DNA from 3 places in the Pseudomonas sp. MF08817 genome. Region 1 is predicted to be linked to each of the others. Evidence: predicted binding sites of a transcription regulator. Region 1 holds the regulator's gene; each other region holds the start of a gene.

Region 1 (2,266 bases):
ATCAGTTGCACCGCGTCGCCGAACTTGCCTTTTTCAAGGCTTTCGACCAATTCGTGGGCATGTTTTTTCAGAGTCGATTCAAAATCGCCCTGCGATGATTCGTTATGCTCCATAGCGCCCCCGTGGCGGACTGGCTTCGCGCATCAACCGATGCGTTCGAAGATTTTTTCAATCTTTTCTTTCAACGCCTGGGCCGTGAAGGGTTTGACTACATAGCCGTTCACCCCGGCCTGGGCTGCTTCGATGATCTGTTCGCGCTTGGCTTCAGCGGTGACCATCAACACCGGCAGGTGCTTGAGTTTTTCGTCGGCGCGCACATGGCGCAGCAAGTCGATACCGGTCATGCCAGGCATGTTCCAGTCCGTCACCAGAAAGTCGATGCTGCCGCTGTTGAGCACAGGGATGGCGGTAGTGCCGTCGTCTGCCTCGACCGTGTTGGTGAACCCAAGGTCACGCAACAGGTTTTTTATGATCCGCCGCATCGTTGAGAAGTCATCAACGATGAGGATTTTCATGTTCTTGTCCAATTCGACCTCCAAGCAGTCTTAAACGCATCCAGCACCTGGACACGCCATTTCATCAATCAGGCTGGGCACTCACCGGCGACATGGAGCAAAACGAGCCGAGACCGGTACGGCGCTACGCCGTACCGGCCCCGTTCGCAGAGCCCCCACACTGCCTGTCAGCGCGCTCGCCACTCCCCCAAACGCCCCCGCAAGCGGGCCGCGCACTGGCTGTGTAACTGGCTGACCCGCGACTCGCTGACCCCCAGGACCTCACCGATTTCCTTGAGGTTCAGCTCTTCGTCGTAGTACAGCGCCAAGACCAGTCGCTCACGCTCCGGCAAATTGGCAATCGCGTCCGCCAGCGCAGCCTGGAAGCGCTCGTCTTCCAGGTCGCGCGACGGCTCCAGATGAGCACTCGCGCCATCCTCGTGCAGCCCTTCATGCTCGCCGTCCTGCAAGAGGTCGTCGAAGCTGAACAGGCGACTGCCCAAGGTGTCGTTCAAAATCCCGTAATAATCATCGAGGCTCAATTGGAGTTCGGCCGCAACCTCGTGATCTTTAGCGTCACGACCGGTTTTAGCTTCAATTGAGCGAATGGCATCACTGACCATCCGGGTGTTGCGGTGTACCGAACGGGGGGCCCAGTCGCCTTTACGCACCTCATCGAGCATCGCGCCGCGGATACGAATCCCCGCGTAGGTCTCGAAGCTGGCGCCCTTGCTGGCGTCGTACTTGGTCGAGACTTCAAGCAAACCGATCATCCCGGCCTGGATCAGGTCTTCGACCTGGACGCTGGCGGGCAGGCGTGCCAGCAGGTGGTAAGCAATGCGCTTGACCAAGGGCGCGTAGCGCTCGATCAATTCGTATTGGCTGTCACGCGCCGACTTCTTGTAAAGGTTGTAGCCGCTGGCTGTCATAGCACAGGTCCCGCCGTTTGATGCACAAGCCGCTCGACAAAAAACTCCAGATGCCCGCGCGGGTTAGCGGGCAGTGGCCAGGTATCGACCTTCTGGGCGATGGCTTTGAACGCCAGTGCGCACTTGGAACGAGGGAACGCTTCGTAGACTGCACGCTGCTTTTGCACAGCCTTGCGTACGCACTCGTCGTAGGGAACCGCACCGACGTATTGTAAGGCGACGTCCAGGAAGCGATCAGTGACCTTGGTCAACTTAGCGAACAGGTTGCGCCCTTCCTGCGGGCTCTGGGCCATGTTGGCCAGTACGCGGAAGCGGTTCATGCCGTAGTCGCGGTTGAGCAGTTTGATAAGGGCGTAGGCGTCGGTGATGGAGGTGGGTTCGTCGCACACCACCAGCAGCACTTCCTGGGCCGCGCGCACGAAACTGACCACCGACTCGCCGATCCCGGCGGCCGTGTCGATCACCAGCACGTCGAGGTTGTCGCCGATGTCGCTGAACGCCTGGATCAGGCCGGCATGCTGGGCCGGGCTCAGGTGCACCATGCTCTGGGTGCCCGAGGCTGCCGGCACGATGCGGATCCCGCCGGGGCCCTGGAGCAGCACGTCGCGCAGCTCACAGCGCCCCTCGATCACATCGGCCAGGGTGTGTTTGGGGGTCAGCCCCAGTAACACGTCGACGTTCGCCAGACCCAGGTCGGCGTCCAGCAGCATGACGCGTCGGCCAAGCTCCGCCAGAGCCAGGGACAAGTTCACTGACACGTTAGTCTTCCCGACGCCACCTTTGCCGCCGGTCACCGCGATCACCTGTACGGGATGCATGCTGCCCATGTTCTTTCTATACCTT
Region 2 (2,266 bases), on a different contig from region 1:
CAGGAAACCCTGGGTCTTGGTGTTGTACTCCGTGATTATCACGAAGGGGTTGCTTTGGTCCTGCAAACCGCCCGACCCGGTGGCCATCGCCAAGTCCAGAATCGGAATGGTCGCACCGCGAATATTGGCGACACCGCACACGACAGGATGGGACTTAGGCAGCACCGTCAGTTTGGGGCATTGCAGCACCTCCCGAACCTTGAACACGTTGATCCCGTAAAGCTGCGTTCCGTCCAAGCGGAACAACAACAGCTCAAGGCGATTCTGCCCCACCAGTTGCGTGCGCTGGTTCACCGAATCCATTACACCAGCCATGCCCGACTCCCACTACACCCACACACTTGAAAAGATCCGACGCCCGTTCATTGCTAAACGGCACGGCGCTTGCTTTTTAACTCTTATGAACGCCAAAACGACATTTTCCCGACGCCTGACCTCAACCTACCGCAAAGGCCTGTGCGCCTGGTCGGCGCTGTGTTGCCTGGCCGTCGGCGGCCCGGCCCTGGCCGACTCGGTCACCTTGCCTGATCTGCTTATCGGCGTCACCCAAGGGTTTCTTGAATTCACCGTGGAAGACTACCTGGCCACCAGCCAGACCGAAGGACGCTACGAGATCCAGGTCAACCAGCTCGACCCGCGCCTGCGCCTGCCCCAGTGCGACAAGGAATTGACAGCGACCCTGGAGAGCCCCGCCGTGCCCCTGGGCCGTGTCACGGTGCGCGTGCGCTGTGATGGCGCTGCGCCCTGGACCGTGTTCGTACCCGCTCAAGTACGCCTGTTTCGCGAGATCGTGACCACCACCCGGCCGCTCAAGCGCACCGCCATCATCGGCCCCGAAGACGTCACCCTACGCGAGCGTGATATCAGCCTGATAACACAGAGTTACCTGACTTCCGTCGATCAGGCGATCGGGCAAAAACTTGTCCGACCAATGGTCAACGACCAAGTCATTACCCTGGTGCACATGGAGCAGGCCGAAGTGGTGCGCAAGGGCGACCAGGTGGTGATCTCGGCGCGCAGCGGCACCCTCAGCGTGCGGATGCCGGGGGAAGCCCTGTCCAATGGCGGCATGAGCGAACAGATCCGGGTCAAGAACCTCAACTCCCAACGGGTCATCAAGGCACGGGTGACCGCTCCGGGCCAGGTCGAGGTGGCCTTGTAGAGCACTGGCGCTTGCCTCAGTCGTTCCCTAGACTGTGCCAGTACGCCGCGTGGCCCTGGCGCGTTCGTCTACCGATAATTGAGCCTAAAGTTTTTCCGGGTATGGCCGAAAACATGGCAAGCGTCCAAATACCCAGAGGTTTTTTCCATCATGGTCATCGATTTCAGCCGATTAAACAGCTCCCCCTCATTGGCCACCGCCCGTAGCGGCGCCAACAAAGAAACCGGTGATGCCGGGCAGTCCGCGCCGGTCACTACCGCCGCCCAACAGCCCTCCGCCAGCAAAAGCGGGGAATCGGTACACCTGAGCAATGAGGCTCAACAGTTGCAGAAGGTCACCGACAAGCTGCGCGATCAGCCTGCCGTCGATAAGGCCCGCGTGGCCGAGTTGAAGCAAGCGATTGCCGATGGCAGCTATAAAGTCGACAGCAACCGTGTAGCCAGCAAGCTGCTCAATTTCGAAGCCCAGCGCTAGCCCAAGGCCTGCGCCAGGCTTTTGGACGCTTAGAACCCAAGGCCCGTCATGCACGACACCAACTTACTGCAACTGATTACCGACGACTTTGCTCCAGCTCAACAGTTGCTGGAGTTGCTGCAAACCGAGTCCCTGGCCCTCCACGGACGCGACATGCGGCTGCTCGAAGAAATCCTCGCGCAAAAACAGGCGTTAATCATTTTGCTGGAGCAGCATGGCCGCAAGCGCAGCGAAATCCTCGCCAGCCTCAACCTGCCCGCCAACCACAACGGTCTCGCGCAACTGGCCGAGCACTCAAGCATTGGCCCGCAATTGCTGGCGCAAAGCGAAGTCCTGAACCAAAAACTCGCCCAATGCCACGCCATCAACGAGCAGAACGGCCAGTCGATCCAACTGCAACAAGCCACCACCGCACACCAGTTGCGCATTCTCACAGGTGGCGAACCGCCTTCGCTCTACGATGCCCGCGGGTCAACCTCCAAGCTTGCGAAGCCACGCCCGCTCAGTCAGGCTTGAGCCCTTATGAGCGCGCCCTATGAAGCCGCGCCACATGCTGGCAAAATGCCGGATCTTGCGTGTAGTTGTATTTTGTCTGGAGATTGATGAACCGTGTCCAATGCCTTAAACGCG
Region 3 (2,266 bases), on a different contig from region 1:
GGCCAGATCAGGGAAATGGCCGGGTGCCACAGGTCTGCCATGGCGTGGTGCTGGGCGCTGCGCACGGCTTGCTGGTGTATGTGCTGCTGCAACTCGTCCATGGGTGTTTGCAGGTAAAGGCTGGTGAGGAATTGCCAGCGCAGCAGGTGCGGGCAGGACCAGGATTGTTGCGCCGCCAGGGCAATGCCATTGGCCAGCAGCACGGTGTTGGCCGGTTGGTTGAGCCAGCGGCGTAGCGTCGGGTCGGCATCGAGCAGTTGCTGCTGGTGCAGCGGGTTGTCCGCGCCACGGGCGATGTGCAGGACCTGGACCAGCAAACGCTGTTCGTTCAGCAGCAGGCGATAACCCTGCTGCACCCAGATCGGCAGCCGCCACAGGTCCACCAGGGCCTGGCACAGCACCAGCAGGCGCACACCAAACAGTTCCTTTTCCACCTTGTGGGCCGATTGCCCGCGGCGGATCACCCGCAATTCCCACTCATCGAGCAGTTGCGGGTAGGTCAGCGCCAATGGCCACAGCGGCGACAGGAACAGCAGGCTACCCCAATGAATGTCTTGCCACAGCCGCGCCAGGCGACTGCCGAATAGGCCGTTGGCCTGCTGGGTGGCGTGCTGGCTGATGAGCTGCAACTGGCGCAGCGCGATGGGGATCTCGCTTTCAGGGCGGGCGGGGAGGTGGGCCAGCAGTTGCTCGGTGCGCTTGAGGCCCAGGCGATTAAGGGCCACTTCAAGGTTTTCCGCAGTCTCGGTCATGCTGCCGTGGGTGTGCTGGTTGGCCTCGCGGATCACGCTCAGGGCTAGGGCTGGGCTGTCTTGCATCAGCTCGGCGATATCACGCATGGAGCTGCGGCTGTCGGCGATGGCCTTGCACACACGGTCATGGCTCGCCTGCGGCACCGGCAGGCGCACGGCATCGAGCAACTTTACCCAGCCTTCAAGCGTGTGGGGGCGTGAAGTTGGGACTGTCGTTTCATTAGTCATGGTTGATCGCGATCACTATTGACTGGCAGTGCGCCCGCAACGGGCCAAATTGGCTTTTCGCCTGAACTGGCTATAGTCTGGCGCAGTTTTGCCGATAAGCAGAAGAAGAGATTCATTAACTTCCGAATATGACCTTGAACCCGACTCAATAAGTACTTCCCTACTATGGCTAAAATTATCGGCATCATCGTCGTGTTCGCGAGCGTGCTCGGCGGATACGTGCTTTCCCACGGCAAGATCGCCGCCCTGATCCAACCTTTCGAGGTGTTGATTATCGGGGGCGCGGCTTTCGGTGCATTCTTGCAGGCAAACCCTGGGCATATGACGATGCATGTCATTAAAAAGTCCCTTGGCATGTTTGGCTCGCGTTTCAGCCACGCTTTTTATCTTGAAGTGCTGGGCCTGATCTACGAGATCCTCAACAAGAGCCGCCGCGAAGGCATGATGGCCATCGAGGCGGATATCGAAGACGCCGCCGCCAGCCCGATCTTTGCCAAATACCCCACCGTGCTCAAGGACGACCGCATGACGGCCTACGTCTGCGATTACCTGCGCATCATGTCCTCGGGCAACATGGCCCCGCACGAGCTCGAAGGCTTGTTCGACATGGAGCTGTTCAGCATGAAGGAAGAGTTGGAGCATCCTTCCCATGCGGTGACCGGCATCGCCGACGGTATGCCGGGCTTCGGTATCGTCGCGGCGGTACTGGGTATCGTGGTGACCATGGCGTCGCTGGGCGAGGGTGACCAGGCGGCCATCGGCATGCACGTCGGTGCGGCGCTGGTGGGTACCTTCTTCGGTATTCTCGCGGCCTACGGTTTCTTCGGTCCGCTGGCCACGTCCCTGGCCCACGACGCCAAGGAAGAGCTGAACGTCTACGAAGCCATCAAGGCTTCCCTGGTAGCTTCGGCTTCCGGCATGCCGCCGTCCCTGGCGGTGGAATTCGGGCGCAAGGTGCTTTACCCGCTGCATCGCCCGAGCTTCTCGGAGCTGGAACAAGCGGTTCGCGGTCGCTAAGCCATGGAAAACAACCAGCCGATTATCATCAAGCGCGTCAAGCGCTTCGCTGCCGGACACCACGGGGGCGCCTGGAAAATCGCCTTCGCCGACTTCGCGACAGCGATGATGGCGTTCTTCCTGGTGTTGTGGCTGCTGTCCACCGCCACGCCGGAACAGAAGATCGCCATCGCCGGTTACTTCAAAGACCCCATCGGTTTTTCCGAAAGCGGTACGCCCTACATCATCGACCTGGGCGGCTCGCCGGAGCTGGCGCCGGACACCACCCT

The links. Region 1 encodes FliA, which starts transcription of late flagellar genes. Its sites were predicted from a motif close to CTAAAGTTTNNNNNNNNNNNGCCGNTAA; they were not measured.
Region 2: the regulator FliA is predicted to act here: its motif matches at 1,247-1,274, upstream of flgM (flagellar biosynthesis anti-sigma factor FlgM).
Region 3: the regulator FliA is predicted to act here: its motif matches at 1,051-1,078, upstream of motA (flagellar motor stator protein MotA).

Annotation. Positions count from the first base shown of each region.
Region 1 covers NZ_JCBCUY010000014.1:35,600-37,865, reverse strand. The annotation lists gene AC19YR_RS10675 (protein phosphatase CheZ) at 1-113, opposite strand, end outside; gene AC19YR_RS10670 (chemotaxis response regulator CheY) at 144-515, opposite strand; gene fliA (RNA polymerase sigma factor FliA) at 683-1,423, opposite strand; gene fleN (flagellar synthesis regulator FleN) at 1,420-2,250, opposite strand.
Region 2 covers NZ_JCBCUY010000007.1:75,023-77,288, forward strand. The annotation lists gene AC19YR_RS06265 (chemotaxis protein CheV) at 1-315, opposite strand, end outside; gene flgA (flagellar basal body P-ring formation chaperone FlgA) at 401-1,162, shown strand; gene flgM (flagellar biosynthesis anti-sigma factor FlgM) at 1,313-1,636, shown strand; gene AC19YR_RS06280 (flagella synthesis protein FlgN) at 1,685-2,152, shown strand; gene AC19YR_RS06285 (flagellar brake protein) at 2,246-2,266, shown strand, end outside.
Region 3 covers NZ_JCBCUY010000020.1:45,389-47,654, reverse strand. The annotation lists gene AC19YR_RS14095 (HDOD domain-containing protein) at 1-980, opposite strand, end outside; gene motA (flagellar motor stator protein MotA) at 1,146-1,997, shown strand; gene motB (flagellar motor protein MotB) at 2,001-2,266, shown strand, end outside.